Regions from separate parts of the Peribacillus asahii genome, predicted to be linked through region 3. Evidence: riboswitches for the same ligand, from Rfam matches in the RefSeq annotation. Region 3 holds a riboswitch; each other region holds the start of a gene.
What was found. Region 3 has a riboswitch for S-adenosylmethionine ahead of mtnK (S-methyl-5-thioribose kinase). Riboswitches for the same ligand answer to the same signal wherever they lie in the genome.

Region 1: it holds a riboswitch for S-adenosylmethionine, as region 3 does, so the genes downstream of both, BAOM_RS04455 (methionine biosynthesis PLP-dependent protein) here and mtnK (S-methyl-5-thioribose kinase) in region 3, are expected to answer to the same signal.
Region 2: it holds a riboswitch for S-adenosylmethionine, as region 3 does, so the genes downstream of both, metK (methionine adenosyltransferase) here and mtnK (S-methyl-5-thioribose kinase) in region 3, are expected to answer to the same signal.
Region 4: it holds a riboswitch for S-adenosylmethionine, as region 3 does, so the genes downstream of both, BAOM_RS06585 (Fur-regulated basic protein FbpA) here and mtnK (S-methyl-5-thioribose kinase) in region 3, are expected to answer to the same signal.

Annotation. Positions count from the first base shown of each region.
Region 1 is NZ_CP026095.1:883,740-888,666, forward strand. Features, by position in the region: gene metC (cystathionine beta-lyase) at 1-1,088, opposite strand, end outside; gene BAOM_RS04455 (methionine biosynthesis PLP-dependent protein) at 1,088-2,197, opposite strand; SAM riboswitch class I at 2,283-2,397, opposite strand; gene fumC (class II fumarate hydratase) at 2,691-4,073, shown strand; gene BAOM_RS04465 (hypothetical protein) at 4,378-4,704, opposite strand.
Region 2 is NZ_CP026095.1:3,960,836-3,965,762, reverse strand. Features, by position in the region: gene pckA (phosphoenolpyruvate carboxykinase (ATP)) at 1-1,113, opposite strand, end outside; SAM riboswitch class I at 1,836-1,999, shown strand; gene metK (methionine adenosyltransferase) at 2,220-3,413, shown strand; gene BAOM_RS19470 (gamma carbonic anhydrase) at 3,763-4,281, opposite strand; gene BAOM_RS19465 (alpha/beta hydrolase) at 4,513-4,927, shown strand, end outside.
Region 3 is NZ_CP026095.1:3,022,871-3,027,797, forward strand. Features, by position in the region: gene BAOM_RS14815 (DMT family transporter) at 1-480, shown strand, start outside; gene BAOM_RS14820 (pyridoxal phosphate-dependent aminotransferase) at 594-1,778, opposite strand; gene BAOM_RS14825 (carbon-nitrogen family hydrolase) at 1,879-2,661, shown strand; SAM riboswitch class I at 2,746-2,873, shown strand; gene mtnK (S-methyl-5-thioribose kinase) at 2,957-4,159, shown strand; gene BAOM_RS14835 (LCP family protein) at 4,425-4,927, opposite strand, start outside.
Region 4 is NZ_CP026095.1:1,338,218-1,343,144, reverse strand. Features, by position in the region: gene BAOM_RS06605 (ABC transporter ATP-binding protein) at 1-475, opposite strand, end outside; gene BAOM_RS06600 (ABC transporter ATP-binding protein) at 472-1,479, opposite strand; gene BAOM_RS06595 (acyl-CoA thioesterase) at 1,624-2,142, opposite strand; gene BAOM_RS24885 (aspartyl-phosphate phosphatase Spo0E family protein) at 2,364-2,585, opposite strand; gene BAOM_RS06585 (Fur-regulated basic protein FbpA) at 2,720-2,905, opposite strand; SAM riboswitch class I at 3,038-3,142, opposite strand; gene BAOM_RS06580 (MFS transporter) at 3,282-4,493, opposite strand; gene BAOM_RS06575 (aldehyde dehydrogenase family protein) at 4,873-4,927, shown strand, end outside.

The DNA of each region.
Region 1 (4,927 bases), 2.1 Mb from region 3:
CGAAGTAAGCTATTAGTAATGCCGCGCTTTTCACGTTCATCAGCAGGCATAGCTGCATGAGACATTTTTACAGGATAAGATAGAATCGTTTCAACGGCCCCTAAGCTCACTGCAAAAACAGGTAATTGTACGTGATCGACAAATGTTCGGAGTGCTTCTTCATTTTCTAGTTCAAATGAAAGAACCGCGCCAGCTCCGCTTGCTTGATTATGTTGAATGTCGTATTGCGGATGATCAGCTAACCCTGGGTAATAGACGCTTTTAACAAGTGGATGCTGATTTAAATATTCCGCTATTTTTTGAGCTCCTTTTTGAGAATGCTCCATCCGTACAGATAATGTTTTTAACCCTCGCATTACTAGCCAAGCATCTTGTACGCCAAGTACTGCTCCGAATGCATTTTGAAGTGTGCCAAGTCTAGCTGCTAGCTCGGGATCTTTCACAACAGCAAGTCCTGCTACAACATCGCTATGTCCAGATAGGAACTTCGTTGCACTATGAAGTACAATGTCGGCCCCTAGTTGAAGTGGTTTTTGTAAAGCTGGAGTTAGGAATGTATTGTCTACATACGTTAAGGCTCCAATTTCTTTAGCGAAATCACAAATTTGTTTAATATCGGTTACTTTAAGAGTTGGGTTTGATGGTGTTTCCATATAAATAGCTTTCGTATTCGGTCGAACCGCTGCTTTCACGCTTTCAAAATCTGTCATGTCGACAAATGTATGGTCAATGTTAAAGCGGTTTAATACAGTTGTGACCATTCGGAATGTTCCACCGTATACATCTTCTGTAACGACGATATGGTCACCTGCTGATAATAATAGGAAGGCTGTTGAGATGGCCGCCATTCCTGATGCGAAAGCGAAACCATGTGTTCCCTCTTCTAGTTCAGCAATAATCGTTTCTAATGCTTCACGAGTTGGATTTAGACTGCGGCTATAATCGTATTTACCAAATTGATCAACATCAAATTGATGGAACGTAGATGCGTGCTGAATCGGAACGCTAACGGCACCAGTTGATGGGTCTACTTTATGTTCATTATGAAGCAAACGTGTTTCAAAGCTAAATTGTTCCCCGTTTTTCATTATAATACCTCCTGTTTTACACGAGCAAAAGCTTGTTCTAGGTCTTGAGTTAAATCGTTATAATCTTCAATGCCAACAGAGAAGCGCAACAGTCGATTACATACGCCAGTTGCAAGTCGCGTTTCTAACGGAATATCAGCATGTGTTTGCGTTGCAGGGTACGTAATGAAACTTTCGACTCCGCCAAGGCTTTCAGCGAAACAAATTAATTGTAAAGATTGTAAGAATGGATTAACGGCTTTTTCATCGATAATGCGGAAGGAAAGCATGCCGCCTTTTCCTGGATAAAGTACATCTGTAACGCATTCATGATTTGTTAAATATTCAGCAAGTGCTTTAGCATTTTGTTCATGTTGTTTCATGCGTAGAGCTAAAGTCTTCATTCCGCGCATAAGAAGCCAAGAATCGAATGGGCTCAATACAGCGCCGTATCCATTATGGTGGAACGCTAACGCGTCACATAATTCTGTTCCTTTTGCGACAATCAATCCAGCTAGTACATCATTATGCCCGCCCAAATATTTCGTTGCACTGTGAATGACAATATCAGCACCTTCTAAAATTGGCTGTTGAAGGAGTGGGGTATAGAATGTGTTATCCACAATTAATATTAAGTTATATTTCTTAGCAATGTCGGCAACAGCTCGAATATCTGTTTCCTGCATAAGGGGATTTGTTGGGGTTTCTAGAAAGATGGCTTTTGTTTGCGGAGTAATTGCTCCTTCAATTTCACTCAAACAACAAGTATCTACATATTTACAGCCTAAGCCCCATTTTTTAAACCCTTGTTCTAAAAGGCGGTACGTTCCACCGTATAAATCGCCGCTAACAATCCATTCATCGCCTGATTCAAATAAAGCTAAGATTGTCGCAATGGCTGCCATGCCTGAACTGCAAGCAAAGCCTCGATCGCCGGATTCAAGATCAGCGATTGCTTGTTCAAGAATTTGGCGAGTTGGATTTCCAGTACGAGTATAGTCAAATCCAGTCGATTGCCCAATTCCTTCATGTCGATAAGCAGTTGAGAAATAGACAGGAGGGTTGACTGTTCCTGTAGTTGTTTCGCTTCTATTTCCAATTTGAGCAAGATATGTTTCCTTTTTATACATCACCATCACGGCTCCTTTAAAGATACGAAATAAAAAAAAGTCTTCTTTAAGAAGAAGACTTTAATTTGAGTAAGTTGAGTCATTCTTCTTATCTGCCAAGTTACAGGAACTTGAGGAATTAGCACCTTTTCATTGATCACGGGTCAATGAAGGTTGCTGAGGTGTCAACGGGCCATTCCCTCGACCTCTCTGGATAAGAGTTCAAATAGTTTGTTTTTTTTGAATTTACTATACATTTTTCTTAATGTCAATACCAATGGAAAATTTGTTCGATGATATCGTCAATCTTTATATTGTCTATTTTGTTTACAGACATACATAAACTAATGAATTTTATCGTATAACGTACGAAAATAAGCTATTTTTTTGCTATATACATGGAAAACTTGTACAATGTAAATGAGAATCAATATCAATGAATGGCATGTGGTCTATTAAGAGAAACTAATTAACGGACTATATGATTTTATATGTAAATGGGAGGCAAGGAATAATGGAATTTAGAATTGAAAGTGACACGATGGGTGAGGTAAAGGTCCCTGCTGATAAATATTGGGGAGCTCAAACAGAGAGAAGTCGCAATAATTTTAAAATTGGTAAGGAAAAGATGCCAATTGAATTAATTCGGGCATTCGCTTATGTAAAACAAGCAGCAGCTAAAGTAAATCATAAGCTTGGAGATTTATCAGAAGCGAAGAAAAATGCTATTATAACGATTTGTAGAGAAATTTTGAATGGAACGCTTGATGAGCACTTTCCGCTTGTTGTTTGGCAAACGGGTAGTGGGACGCAAAGTAATATGAATGTCAATGAGGTTATTGCTAATAAAGGTAATAAGTGGTTGGAGGAGATTGGAGAATCGGAAAGACTTCATCCAAATGATGATGTAAATAAAGCACAAAGTTCGAACGATACGTTTCCAACGGCGATGCATATTGCTGCCTATATGGAAGTAGTCAATCAACTAATTCCAGCTATTAAAGTACTGCGTGATACGTTTAAAGAGAAGGAAAAAGAATTTTGGGATGTAGTGAAGATTGGTCGAACACATCTTCAAGATGCGACGCCTCTTACATTAGGTCAAGAAATATCTGGATGGAGAGCGATGTTAGATAAGAGTTTAGCTATGATAGAAGAGAGCAGTCAAAAATTATTGAACTTAGCTCTTGGTGGGACAGCGGTAGGAACAGGGATTAATACAGACCCTGAATTTCCAGAGGAATCAGCGAAACAAATTGCTGAGGATACGGGACATCCGTTCCAAACATCTGATAATAAATTTCATGCACTGACAAGTCATGATGAAATGGTCTACGTCCACGGTGCGTTAAAAGCACTAGCTGCTGACTTAATGAAAATTGCTAATGATATTAGATGGTTAGCAAGTGGTCCAAGAAGCGGTATTGGCGAAATTGCGATTCCAGAAAATGAACCAGGAAGTTCTATTATGCCAGGTAAGGTAAATCCGACTCAAAGTGAAGCCTTAACGATGATTGCGACTCAAATCGTTGGAAATGATGCGACCATTGGATTTGCAGCCAGCCAAGGTAATTTCGAGCTAAATGTCTTTAAACCGGTTATTATTTATAATTTTTTACAATCGGTTAAATTATTAACAGAAGGAATTCTTTCCTTCAATAACAACTGTGCGGTTGGAATTACAGCGAATGAAGAAGCTATTAAACAAAATGTAGAACGATCTCTTATGCTTGTTACGGCGCTTAATCCATACATCGGTTATGAAAGGGCGGCGAAAATTGCGAAACACGCATTTAAGGAGAATTCTACTTTGAAAGAAGCAGCCCTTCAACTTGGTTATTTAACAGAAGAAGAATTCGATAAATGGGTCGTCCCAGCTAATATGGTGAATAAATAAGAAAGTTTAATGTACCCTTTCGCATGATTGTGAAAGGGTACATTTGTCATGGTCTCAGAAATATGCACATGTACACTTCATATGCGAGGAAAATAAAGTAGAAATTAATGAATGATCGTAGTGGAGATAACATCTATGAGGAATCAATCTATTTTTGAAGAAAAGTGATGGATTTCCCCATTCAGTACTGAATGGGCAAGTTCCATACTTCATAATTCATGGGATAATCTAAGCTTAAGACAAACAGGTGGTAATGCTTGTTGAAAGGACATCCAATGAAGAGATGCCTTTCTAAATGATGGTTTTAATTAAAAGGGAGGGTGTATTGGTGGACATTTTCAATTGGATTTGTGACGATTAAACGGTTACCAGAAAAGCTCCAATTCGCCAAATCATAGCAAAGGTATCTAGTTGGGATTTCATCATCATCTACTTCAATTGTTTTTAGACGAAGAAGCTCGCCTTCAAATGGCCGAAGTCTTTCTAACTCTTCTTCTAAGTTTATTGCTACTTCAAAACTAGGAGTCGTTTTCTGAATACCGTTACTCTCGAAGAGGACCTCTACTTGTTTCCACTCTACTGGATTAGAATCCGTCTTTTTTTCGAATAAATATACATCAGCAAACTGCATATTATCACTCCTTTCTATATTATTCCAATTATAACATATACAGATAAAATAAAAAATACAAAAATACCTAAAAAGTTAAAATTTTACGGAAAATTCACAATTGTACGTTGTTTTTATCAGGTGAATAAATGCTTGAATATGTGAAAAAAATACTGTTTTAATCCAAATTTCAAACAAAGCTCTTTATTTAAATAAAGAAGAAAATAAAAAAACCTCCTTTTTA
Region 2 (4,927 bases), 940 kb from region 3:
ATAGCCACTTAAGAAGTGGAACATAGCTTGTTCTTTTGATAATTTACTGATTGGAGGTAATACTCCATAAGCATCAGCTGTTAAGAAAATAATTGTATTTGGATGTCCAGCAACACTTGGTAATACGATATTGTCAATAGCATCCATTGGATATGCTGCACGTGTATTTTCAGTTAATGTTTTGTCATCATAATCAGGAATACGAGTATCAGGATCAATCACTACGTTTTCTAATACTGTTCCAAAACGGATTGCATCAAAGATTTGTGGTTCTTTTTCACGAGAAAGGTTGATTGTTTTTGCATAGCAACCACCTTCAATATTGAATACACCATTTGAAGACCAGCCATGCTCGTCATCACCAATTAATTTACGGTTTGCATCTGCAGATAACGTTGTTTTACCTGTTCCTGATAGTCCGAAGAATAAAGCAACATCACCTTCACGACCTACGTTTGCTGAACAGTGCATAGAGAAAATATCTGATTCAGGAAGTAAGTAGTTCATGATAGAGAAGATAGATTTCTTCATTTCTCCAGCATATTCCGTTCCACCGATTAAAACTGTACGACGTTCGAATGAGATAATGATAAATGTTTCTGATTTTGTTCCATCAACAGCTGGATTTGCTTTAAAGTTAGGAGCAGAAAGAATTGTAAATTGAGAATCATGATTAGCTAATTCCTCTTCTGTAGGACGGATGAATAATTGATGTGCAAAAAGATTATGCCAAGCATATTCATTCACAACTTGAATTGGAAGGCGAGATGATTGATCAGCCCCTGCAAAACCTTTAAACACAAAAATTTCATCTTTTTCTTTTAAATACTCTGTTACTTTGTTGTATAATTTATTAAACGTCTCTTCAGAAATCGGCTGGTTAGAGTTCCAGTCTATTTTATCTTTTACGGAAGCCTCTTCCACGATATATTTATCTTTAGGTGAACGACCAGTGTATTTACCTGTTTCAGCTTTAATTGCTCCTGTTGCTGTTAATTCACCTTCGTTACGGCTTAATACTTTTTCTACTAACTGAGGTACAGAAAGTTGTATGTGAGCATTTTTACCAGCTAATAATTGGTGTAACTCATTAGAAACATCCACAGAATTCATATATGAGATACCTTCCTTTGTTTTAAGTTTTTTAAATTACGATTAGTATAACACATTTATTTAATTAGTCTATACTAATTATTTTTTTTTGTGATTTTTTTTATATAGTCTCCTTAATCAAGTTTATCATTCGATTAAAAGGAAATATTTATCAACAAAGCAATGATAGTGTTGCATAACAGACTTGTCAACAACATTTTAAAAAATGTCATATAATAAGATTGATATGAGTATGATGAAACGTGTTCACTTTGTCAGTTGTCCAAAAAAGGATTATAGTACTCGACGTTTTCCAGTGTATAGAGTAGGTTTCTTTGTAAGCGTATGAGAAGGCACCTAACATGTTTCTTTTAATAGGAAAGAATTAAGAAAAGAAATTTATTTAATATGACTTTAACTGGAAGGTACTAAAAGGTTTTTATGCTATTCGTAACACTATGTTACAGTATCTCTTTATGTATCGTTTGTCGATGTAATTAGGACCTTATAATCTAACGTTGGGTAACCAAAAAATGTTATATCCTCTTAATCCTAATTGTGCAAGGAGGAGTTGTTCGTTATAAAAAGGCTATATTAATGATGCTGTTCACTTTTTGCTTGTTTCATTCAGACTAGCTGAAAGGTACGTGGAACTGTAATTTCATATAGACGATATAAAACATTGTACAAAAAAGTGTTGACAGCGTCCAATAGATTCCGTATCATTTTTAATTGTACGGATTCTCTTATCCCGAGTTGGTGGAGGGACAGGCCCTATGAAACCCAGCAACCTGCCATAGTGTGAACTTAAAGTGAAATGAAGGCTAAAATAAGGCCGTTTATTTTTTAAGGAATCATGGTGTTGGTGCTAACCTGAGCAAGGTAAACAACCCTTGAACGATAAGAGTGAAAGGATAGTTGACAGATAATAAACCTTTCCTCATTAGCTAGGAGAGGTTTTTTTGTATTTTGAAGAAGAATCAAAGTACAGGGGAAACATGAATTTCGATTAAAAGTCGTGTTTTTCTAAATATATTTGTCACTATGATGGAAGCTAATAAGGGAATGAGCTCCGTAAAAGACAGACTTTTGCCTATAATATAACTAACTTCCAAGGAGGAAATAAGATGTCAAAGAACCGTCGTCTATTTACTTCTGAATCTGTGACAGAGGGTCACCCAGATAAAATTTGCGATCAGATTTCAGATTCAATTCTTGATGCAATTCTAGAAAAAGATAAAAATGCTCGTGTTGCTTGTGAAACAAGTGTAACTACAGGGCTTGTACTTGTTGCAGGTGAGATTACGACATCTGCTTATGTAGATATTCCACGTATTGTTCGGGATACAATTGCTGGAATTGGTTACACTCGTGCGAAATATGGTTTCGATGCCGAAACATGTGCTGTACTAAGTTCAATTGATGAACAATCAGCGGATATTGCTGCGGGAGTAAATCAAGCGCTTGAGGCTCGTGAAGGAACAATGACTGATGAGGAAATCGAAGCAATCGGTGCAGGAGACCAAGGTTTAATGTTTGGTTTTGCTTGCCGAGAAACAGAAGAATTAATGCCGCTTCCTATTTCTTTAGCACATAAACTTTCTCGTCGTTTAACAGAAGTTCGTAAAAACGGCACATTAGAATATTTACGTCCAGATGGGAAAACACAAGTAACTGTAGAATACAATGAAAACAATCAACCAGTTCGCGTGGATACAATTGTTATTTCTACTCAACATGACCCAGAAGCAACGCTTGAACAAATTCAAGCTGACTTAAAAGAACATGTCATTAAAGCAGTTGTACCAACTGAATTAATCGATGAAACAACAAAGTATTTCATTAATCCAACAGGCCGTTTTGTAATCGGTGGACCTCAAGGGGATGCAGGTCTTACAGGTCGTAAAATCATCGTTGATACGTATGGTGGCTACGCTCGCCATGGCGGTGGAGCGTTCTCTGGTAAAGATGCAACGAAAGTGGACCGTTCAGCGGCATATGCAGCTCGTTATGTAGCGAAAAACATTGTAGCTGCTGGTCTTGCTGATAAAGCAGAAGTACAGCTTGCTTATGCAATTGGTGTTGCTCAACCTGTATCAATTGCTGTAGATACATTTGGAACAGGTACAGTAAGCGAAGAGAAATTAGTGGAGCTTGTTCGTAATAATTTCGATCTTCGTCCAGCGGGTATCATTAAAATGCTTGATTTACGTCGTCCTATTTTCAAACAAACAGCTGCTTACGGACATTTTGGCCGTACAGATGTAGATCTGCCATGGGAGCGTACAGATAAAGCGGAAGCGTTAAAAGCACAAGCATAACTATGATAAGAAGAACTAACTTATTTGAGTTAGTTCTTCTTTGTTTATGTAGTCATGGAGCATATATATTGGTAAAAGTGAGCCTAAAATCATATATAATACATATAGAACCTTTTTGAAAAAATACCTAACTTATAACGAGTTAAGCACTATATATGTATATGTATCCCTACTTCACGGGCAGCAAGACCCTTATCTCAAGATTATGAGGCGATAATAAGGAAGGCAGGGGGGAGAAGGCTGCCCGTACTGCTTTAATTGGTGAGATATAGCAGAAATCTTAGTGATCGTAGAACGTGGCTAACTATCAGTTGGGGGGAAGGAAAGCCCAACTGTATAGAAGTTCCTTTTATTTAATTCTCTTTGCGTGTTTGTATAATTGTCCTTTTTCAGCGTATTCTCGGATAATGCGTTCCACATCTTTACGATCTTCATCATTCAGCTCGCGCACGACTTTTGCTGGACGACCAAATGCGAGTGTATTTGGCGGAATCACCTTGCCTTGAGGAACGAGGCTACCGGCCCCGATAAAGGCACCTTCACCAATTTCTGCTTTGTCTAGGACGATGGAGCCCATTCCGATTAGCGCACCTTTACGGATTTTACAGCTATGTAGAATAACTTGATGACCAATCGTTACCTCATCTTCAATAATCAGCGGGTTATTAGGACTTTGATGAAGTACACTATTATCTTGGATACTTACTTTTTTCCCGATAATCGTTGGGGCTACATCGCCACGAATGACGGAGTTAAACCAGATTGTTGTTTCTTCGCCAATTTTTACATCTCCAGTTACAACGGCATTTTCAGCAAGATAAGCACTTTCAGCAATTTCAGGAGTTTTTCCTTTAAAAGGATAAATAATCATTTTGTATCAATTCCTTTCCGTAACTAGTATTTTTCGGTATTATTTTAATATACGGTAAAAAGATATTACTCATTAATCATACGTGTACTGGTCTATTAGTTCTATTGTTTTTTTTACACAATTTTAAACTAAGGATAAATACTTGGCTTTTATTAAAAACTAATGTCACTATCTTTCAACAGCATTTTTTATATTACACCTAGAGAAAGATAAGAAGGGGGAATTCACATGTGGAAATGGGAGGCAGAGGGTGCTGCAAAAGCAGTAATTGTCATTATTCATGGTGCGATGGAGCATCATGGGCGCTATAAGTGGCTTGTGCAAATGTGGCGATCATCCGGATACCATGTTGTGATGGGGGATCTTCCTGGACAAGGAATAACATCACGTGCTTCTCGAGGTCATATTGATTCCTTCGATGAATATTTAGATGAAGTGAAAATTTGGATTGAAGCTGCTTATGAATACTCATTGCCTGTATTTTTGCTTGGACATAGTATGGGGGGATTAGTAGCAATTCGTCTTCTTCAAGAAGAGGAATGGGATATTGCTGGTGTGATTTTATCTTCACCGTGTTTAGGATTAAAAAAACAACCACCAAAAATGATGAAGGCGATTTCTCCTGGACTAAATATTGTTTTTC
Region 3 (4,927 bases):
GGAATTATCCCCATCATTATTGCCTCCTTTGCTTATCCGCTAGGAAATCGAAAAATGATGGATCTTTGTGTCGGACGTTTAGATGCCTATCAACGAGTATTAGGCATGACATTAGCAAGTCTGCCTTTTTGGTTTATCCTTTCTCTTTATGGCCTGTTTACAGTAGGTGTACCAAGTATTGAACAAACGACTCAATCTTTGCTCGTTGCCATCTCTTCCGGCGTATTAGCGACCGTACTATTCTTTCAAGCGACTGATTTAGTCAGGGGGAATATGCAAAAACTAGCTGCTGTTGAAGCGACTCAATCGCTTGAAGTTTTGTTCACAGTTGTTGGAGAAGTCCTATTGCTATCGACAGCCTTCCCTTCCCTTTTATCATGGACTGGTATGTTCATCATTGTTATGGGCATGATTCTCCATAGCTATGTATCACATTATAAAACAACGAAACTTACAAACAATCAATTCGCGAAATCATAAGGCAAATCGATGAAATGCTCTATAGATTAAAGCAGAAAGGGGCACCCATTTTTGGGGTGCCCCTCTTCTATTAAGCTTGTTGTTCACCATAAGAAAAATTAGGTATATAGCTTTTATTGTTTAATGGTAAATAACTTTAGCGCTTTAATTCGTTTCACAGCTTCTTGAAGTCTTTCTTCAGAAGTAAGTAACCCAACTCTGACATAGCCTTCACCAAATTGACCAAAGCCATTTCCTGGTGCAACGGCAACGTGAGCTTCATTTAATAAATAATCTGCAAAGCTCTCCGAAGTGAACCCTTCTGGAACTTTAAGCCAAGCAAAAAACGAAGCTTTCGGTGCCGTTACGTTCCAACCGATTGAACGTAGCCCATCGATAAACACACGACGGCGCCCTTCATATGTTGCCACCAATTCACGGACGCAATCTTGTGACTCAAGTAATGCTGTTGCAGCCGCTTCTTGAACAGCAGGGAATAAACTTACATATAGATGATCTTGAAGCAGTTCCAGTGCTTGAATCACACTTTTATTCCCAACAGCAAAACCTACTCGCCAGCCTGCCATATTATATGTTTTAGACAGAGTATATACTTCAATCCCAATATCTTTTGCCCCTTCTGTTTGTAAAAAACTGCGCGGCTTTTCTCCATCGAAACCAATCGCTCCATAAGCAAAATCGTGCACAACACACATCGAATGTTCTTTCGCAATTGCAACCGTCTGCTCAAAAAATTCAGCCGTAGCACTTGCACCTGTTGGATTATTCGGATAATTAAGGAACATCATTTTCGCTTGTTGAACAATTTCACGGTCTAAGCTTGCGTAATCAGGTAAAAAGTAATTTTCTTCAAGCAGTGGCATAAATGCTGTTTTTACTTTCGCTAATGCAACACCTGATAAATAGTCTGGATAGCCTGGGTCTGGAACGAGTACCGTGTCACCTGGGTTTAATAAGCATTGTGGAAGCTCTACTAACCCTGCTTTTCCGCCGAACAAAATCGCAACTTCTGTATTAGGGTCTAACACTACTCCATGCTCTCTTTCATAATAAGCACAAGCCGCTTCCTTCAAATATTGATGACCGCGAAACGGAGAATATTTATGATTCAACGGTTTCTCTGCAGCTATTTGTAAACTTTTCACTATATGTTCTGGCGTTGGCTGATCTGGATTGCCCTGTCCTAAATTAATGACATCATGTCCCTGAGCTTGAATGCTATTAACTTTTGCAACAAGCGAGGCAAAAAATTGTTTCGGTAATGTTTTTAATAATTCGGATTGTTCAAATTGAAACATTCGTGCACCTTCTCTGAAATTTCTTGAAATTATAATCAAAAATGATATATGTTTATGATAATGTTGTAAAGAACTTTTTCAAACTGTGGAGGTATAAATTATGAACTGGAACATTGCCTGTATTCAAATGGATATTGCTTTTGGAAAACCGGAAACAAACTATACAGCAGCAGAACAACTCATTGAGCAGGCTGTTCAATCGAAGCCGGATGTCCTCATTTTACCAGAGCTATGGACTACCGGGTATGATTTAACACGCTTAGAAGAAATCGCCGACGTGGAAGCAAAAGAAACGATTTCATTTTTACAAAAAATCGCCAAGAAATATCACGTACATCTCGTTGGAGGATCCATCGCAAAAAAAACAAACGACGGCATTTATAACACAATGCTTATGATTAATAATAAAGGAGAATTCGTCAAAGATTACGATAAACTTCACTTATTTCAATTGATGGATGAACATCATTTCCTGCAACCTGGTGAAAGGGATGGTTTATTTACATTTGATGACAAACTATGTGCGAGCTTCATTTGCTACGATATCCGCTTCCCTGAATGGCTTCGTGCACATACTACAAAAGGAGCAGAAGTATTGTTTGTGTCAGCAGAATGGCCGAAACCTCGATTAGATCACTGGCGCGCGCTGTTAATTAGCCGTGCAATTGAAAATCAAGCGTATGTTGTAGCCGTTAATCGAACAGGTTCAGATCCGAATAACATATTTGCCGGACATTCATTAATCATTGATCCATGGGGTGAGATTATTAATGAAGCAGGTGAAGGGGTCGAAATCTTAACAGGAACTATTGATTTTACTAAAGTACGCGAAGTGCGTAATAAAATTCCTGTGTTTGCCGACCGACGTCCGGAATTTTATTAATTTTTTATATTGACAATGTTTTAAGAATATTGTTATTATTTTTCCAAGCTAACTATAATTTATTAAAAATGAAAAATATACGTTCTCTTATCAAGAGCAGGCTGAGGGATATGGCCCTATGACGCCCAGCAACCGACCGCAATATGTGGAGAAATAATCCGCAAGGCACGGTGCTAATTCCATCAGAAAGAATTCTTTCTGAAAGATAAGAGGTTTGAATCATCATTTCAAAGCCTCTTTCTTAAATCGAAAGAGGCTTTTTTACTTGCCTAAACGATAATCTGGAGGGATTATATTGACACAAACACAAGGCTCGTTCGAATTATTAACGAATGAAACAGCGATTGCACTCATACAAAAGCTAGAATTATTAGATAAGGACGCGACATTAACTTGCCACAAAATTGGAGCTGGCACGTTCAATTATGTTTTTCATGTCGCAGATAACGCAACTAATAAAGGGGTTATTATTAAACAAGCCGTTCCCTATGCAAAAGTGCTAGGTGAAAGCTGGCCGCTTACATTAAAACGAGCAGCTATTGAAGCAGATGCCTTACTTACATTCGGAAGCTATTGCCGCGAATATGTCCCAAAAGTGTATTATGCAGATAAACAGCTTGCCATTACGGTCATGGAAGACTTATCACATGTAAAGATTGCTCGCACTGGCCTTATTGAAGGCAAAAGCTATCCTCTTATTTCACAACATATTGGCGAATATGCAGCCAAAACTTTATTTTACACATCCGACTATTACTTAGAATCAACGACAAAAAAAGAAATCGCACGTGCCTTCACGAATCTAGAACTGTGTAAAATTATAGAAAGTTCCATCTTTACCGGCCCATTCTTTGAGCATACACCAACCAACTATGAAGTGGAATTATCCGAGATTGTAGAAACGTTATGGAACGACCATGAATTAAAACTAGAAGTGGCAAAATTGAAAAAAATATTTATAAGTGAACAAGAAGCTCTAGTGCATGGCGATTTACATACAGGACACATTTTGGCAAGCGAAAGCGAAACAAAAGTCATCGCCCCTGAATTTGCCTTCTATGGTCCAATCGGCTTTGATACAGGACAATTTATTTCTAATCTCCTTTTCCAAGCTGTTACACGTGAAGAAGCGGATCAAGAGAGTATTCTTTCTCATATTCAGACATTTTGGTCAACTTTTACAGGCGTTTATTCAACATTATGGAGCAATGAAAGTCGTGATGAATTTAAAAACATTGATGGCCTATTATCTTATGTTTTACAAAAAGCGAAAGCAGACAGCTTTGGGTTTGCTGGCTGGGAATTAATTAGAAGAGCAAGCGACCTTTCACCTGTAATTGATTTAGATGGAATTGCTAATACGGACCAACGAATTAACGTTAAAACAAACGCGCTTATCATTGGAACTCACTTAGTAAAAAATCGCAGCACACTGGATATTCCAACTGTTATTGAATTAGTAAAACAAGTAACTCGCTCTTCCTATTCAACTCTTTAAAAAAGATTGACTATGACCCAAACAACTTTGTCTTGCTTGGTGTAATGAAATGATTCCTATATTACCCTTTTAAATCAACAAGCATTACGAGAGGTATTAATCTTTATTCCATATAGGAAATAGAATGATTAGTCTGAACTATCGCTATAATATCCTCCGTTTTATGAAATCATGTAGTAAGAGACTGCTTAGGCAGCCTCTTTTATATAGATGATACGTTATCGCGAAAATATCGTAGTTATACACGTATCTCATGTAACAAGACTTACTCAAAAAACTCCTGTAAAGCCTGTTGATTTTTCTCAAAGTCTATAGATAAAACGGCACCAGCATGCGGATACATTTCGTTTGTATAGCTGTCATTAACAGGAATGCGCAACGTCTTAATCGAATCAACAGGATGAAACATCGCTTGGGAACTTAATACAAACATCGTTTTCATTCCAATATCTGTTTCTACATATGTCAGCGCTTCTTCAATCATCCCTGGTAAAGCAACAATTCCATCCACATTAGACAGCTGCTGAATTAACTGGTCTTTTAACTGCACCAACACTTCTTGCTGTCGTTCAACACGACCAAAATCACTTTCATTATCATGACGAAAACGAACATACTTTAAAATCTGCTCCCCATGCAACACATTTTCTCCACTGCTCGCTGCAATGCTCATATCTGAAATCATCTCTGGTTTAACATCTACGGTAAGCCCGTCTGGTGCAATTAAGTCCACTATATTAACAAATCCTTGAAAGTCAATGACTGCAA
Region 4 (4,927 bases), 1.7 Mb from region 3:
GCTGTCCACCCGAAAATTCATGTGGATATTTATAAATAGAATCTGGATTTAGCCCCACTCTTTCTAAATACTGTTGCACGATTTTTCTCTCTTCCGTTGCCGATACACGTTCAAAATTTCGAATCGGCTCCGCAATGATATCCAGCACGCGCTTTTTCGGATTTAAAGAGGAATATGGATCTTGAAATATCATTTGAATATCTTTACGAAAAGGCTTCATTTCTCCTCTGCTCAAATACGTAAGATCTTTGCCTTGAAACGTAATGGTTCCAGCAGTCACCTGATGCAGCTTTACAATAGCCTTTCCTGTTGTAGATTTGCCGCTTCCCGACTCGCCAACAAGTCCGTACGTTTCTCCTTGCTGTAATTCAAAAGAAACACCATCCACCGCCCGAACATGGTCTACTACTGTATGAAATAAACCGCCTCGAATTGGAAAATAAACTTTGATATCTTCTACTTTTAGCAACGTCATCGAATCGCTGTACCTCCTTCTTCCGGAAAGTGAAACTGTTTATAACAAGTGCAGCGAACAAAATGACCTGGTTCCACTTCATGCAGCCTCGGAAATTGCGCATGCGATTGCACAGAAATCCATGGAATCCTCTCTTTAAACCGACAGCCGCTTCTGTTAATTTTCGCAATAGGCGGCACCATCCCTTGAATGACATGCAATCGACTCTTTTCTTTCGTCACAGTAGGGATAGAGTAAAGCAAAGACTTCGTATAGGGATGAAGCGGCCTCTCCAATATTGTTTTTACACTTCCTTTTTCAACAATTTGTCCCGCATACATAACAATCACTTGATCGGCAATCTCTGCGACAACGCCTAAATCATGGGTAATAAAAATAATACCCATCTTTGTTTTTTGTTGAATGTCTTTTAATAAATCTAGAATTTGTGCTTGGATGGTTACATCTAGTGCAGTGGTTGGTTCATCGGCAATAACAAGGGAAGGAGAACAAGCTACGGCAATTGCAATCATCACTCTTTGTCGCATTCCTCCTGACAATTCATGAGGATATTGCTTATAGGTGCGTTTTGGATACGGAATCCCGACTTGTTCAAGCAGAGTAAACGTTTTAGCTTTTTGCTGTTTCTTTGATAAATCTGTATGATAATGAAGACTTTCTTCTATTTGTTTACCAACTGTCATAAGGGGATTTAATGCCGTTAACGGCTCTTGAAAAATCATGCTAATATGTCGACCGCGAACTTTATTTAACTTCGATTCTGCTGCATTCAATAAGTTTGTCCCTTTATATATAATAGAACCTTCTGATTTTGTTCGCTTTTTATCGTGCAATTGCATAATAGACAAAGCAAGTGCACTCTTACCGCAGCCGGACTCTCCTACAATGGCAACAATTTCATTTTCATGAACGGTAAAAGATAAATCGTCAACAGCTGCATAATATTGATCATCAATACAAAATGAGGTTGTTAGGTTTTCTACTCGCAGGAGTTCCTTTTCCATGCCTATCCCCCTAACCGTTTTTATAACATTACTCAACTTTTAACACTTTTTGGTTATTTTCTCAAATAATTACTGTTATTTTTAATCATTTTTATTTTTTTATACCTTTTGAACAACAAAAAAATCGAGTATTTACTCGATTTTTCATAAAGACCAAACAAGGTCGTTTCCAATAGTATCGGCAATATATTGTGTATCTGTTCTCCGCTTCTTTCTCGCTTGTGCTCGTTCTTTCGCTGATTCATATAGCGCTTTCTCCGTTTCTGTTTCTGAAATTAAACGAGGAACAGAAATAGGTTTTCCCTTTTCATCAATCGCTACAAAAGTTAAAAAAGAAAGAGCGCATAAATTTTGAACACCGCTTTGCAAATCTTCAGCTACTACTTTTACCACCACTTCCATGGAGGTGCGGCCCGTATAAGTAACAAAGCTTTCTAAACAAACCGCATTGCCTTCAGAAATTGGATGCAGAAAATCCACCGAATCCGTTGAAGCCGTTACAACATGCGACCGAGCATGGCGCATTGCTGAAATAGCTGCTATGTCATCAATTTGCGCCATTAATTTCCCTCCAAACATCGTACCAATATTATTCGTGTCTGGAGGAAGAACGATACTTGTTTTAACAACTAGAGAGTCCCGGCATTTTTTTGTTTTTTCCATGATGACACACCCCTTTTTGTCGACCTGTAGTATCACTCAATCTCCCCCCCTTAAGGGATTCTAATTGTGAATGAACGGCAGTCATCTCCTAAAGGCTTTCTTAAATATCGCTTTAGATTCACAAGCTTATTATAGCCAACATAAAAGAAAGCTATTGCTCATTTTTTAGCAATAGCTTTCTTGAATTTTTTCAAATATCTGTTTGAAAAGGAAGTGTGTAACTATTTGTCTCTAGTTGCAGCCGCATTTAAAAGAGAATCGAGCTCTTGACTTGCTTGAACCGCCAGCTGACTTGTAAAACCAAAATCTATAGCTAATCTAATCATTTCTTGTCTTTTTTCCTCAATTTTTTCATTAATTAGTTCAGCATATAGTTTCTTCATCGTCCATTTCCCACTTTTCAATATATTTACAAAAATATCATAATAGATAATTAGTCCCAAATCAATCTAATTTATCCCTTCTAATTGTGATAAATTTGTAAACATCCTCAAATATGAATACATTTCTTGAATATTTTGTGACAATCCGAACATAACTTCCAATTTTCATGTTTATGTAAACAAATCAATCTTCACTATGTCATCCATGAGGAAGAGGAGTGTTGATCGGGTTTATTAACAACAAGCTTATATTCATCTTCTAATACTTTTAATGGAACATCATATAAATGCCGCTCGTCTTTTGTTTTGTATACACCTTTTGCTAATAATTTATCAATTAACAGCGCTTTTCTCTCTTCAATCTTTTTAAATAATTCCATATGTATAACCCCTTTCTATTCTGTTTATGTGATACCTGAACCTCTTATATCATTCCATATTCCAGCTACATTCAGCGCATATTTAAAAAGCCTCTTCTTATCCAAGAAGAGGCTACTGTATTCATTCGACTCTTCTTATCTTCCAAGCATCTGCTTGTTGGATGTGGCACAGTTCCTATAACAGGTCTGTTGCCGAGGCTTCAAAGGGCCAAATCCCTCCACCTCTCTGGATAAGAATTAAAAAGTAATATGAAAGTATATAAATACTATATGATTAGTAAATAAATGTCAATATCAACATAGGAAATCGTTTGCTCAACTATGCTAGCATAACCTAAATGAAAAAAGAGTGCAAGTGCACCCCTTTCTCAAATTTCTATTCTAATACTGTATTTTTTGTTTCTTTACCAAAAGCCACCGCGATGGCACCGATTAGTATGGCAACGGTAAAAATCGTAAAAATTGCGCTAATCGATGTATTGGCAGCTACTAAGTACCCGACTAATAACGGCCCTAAAATTCCTCCGATACGTCCAATAGCCGCTGCCATCCCTGCTCCTGTTCCCCGAATCACTGTTGGGTATTGCTCTGGAGTATAAGCGTATAAAGCCCCCCATGCACCTAAGTTAAAGAAAGAAAGAAGAATTCCTGATGTAATTAACAACGGCAGCTCTTCAGCTGTTCCAAAGAAATAAGCGCTCACTGCTGTACCAATTAAATAAGTAATTAACACAAATTTACGACCCATTTTTTCAATAAACCAAGCAGCTGTAAAATAACCTGGAAGCTGTGCAAGCGTCATAATTAACACATATTCAAAGCTTTTAATTAAGCTGAACCCTTTCATCAGCATCACACTTGGTAACCATAGAAACATGCCGTAGTAAGAGAATACAACACAGAACCAAAGCACCCATAAAATAAGAGTTTGTTTGGAATACTCTTTCGCCCACACTTTTTTCATATTTTGAAGCATCGATTGTTTTTCCTTCGGCTTCAACTCTTCATACTTCGGTGAGTCTGGTAAACTAAAACGTAGGTATACCGCATAAAAAGCTGGTAACGCACTTAAGATTAAAGCAATTCTCCAGCCGTATGTCGGAATGATAAAATAAGAAATAAGAGCCGATAAAATCCAACCTAACGCCCAAAAACTTTCTAATAAGACAACGACTCGTCCACGTTTGCTCGGTGCTACACTTTCACTTACAAGTGTAGATGCGACAGGAAGCTCTCCTCCCAGCCCCATGCCGATGAAAAAGCGTAAAATTAAAAATAAACTAATCGTCCCTACTAATGCTGATAACCCGCTTCCGATAGAAAAAAGTAAAAGCGTAATAATTAAAATATTTTTACGGCCTACTTTATCCGCCATTGCTCCAAACAGTAAAGCCCCAACAGCCATCCCAATCGATTGCGTACTTCCAATCCATCCAGCTTGCACATCAGTCAGGTTCCATCCTTCTTCCATTTTCAAAGCCGCAATAATAAAGGAGAGCATCCCCACATCGAGAGCATCAAACATCCAGGCTGCCCCAGCAATCCCTAACAGCTTGCGATCTGCTATCCGTTTTGTTTTTTTATCCATGATAATTCCTCCTGATGAACTTCCGTAACACTTAAAAAATTCCTACTATATATATTTTTATCCCATTTCTATTTTATCTATTATTTTTGTTCACGACTATAGTAAATACAACTGTCATGACAAAAATATAGACATTTTTTAAAATCTATCCTAGAATGCTGATGATTTTTGACTTTTTTCGCGCCAAACTGCAGTTTGGCACACCTTTCAAAGAGAAATTTCCACCTATAAAAAAATATTAAAATTAACACTATTTAACATTTGAGTATAATCATTACATTTGTTAAGATGTATTAGTGAGTATCGTAAATGCTCTCACCTATTTATCCCTCACCATGATTTGCACAATACCATTTTATGTATATTTTAGGAGGTATTTATGTCAAATCTTACTTTGCAAGTTAGTGAAAAGCTTCAAAAGTTTTTACAAGGAC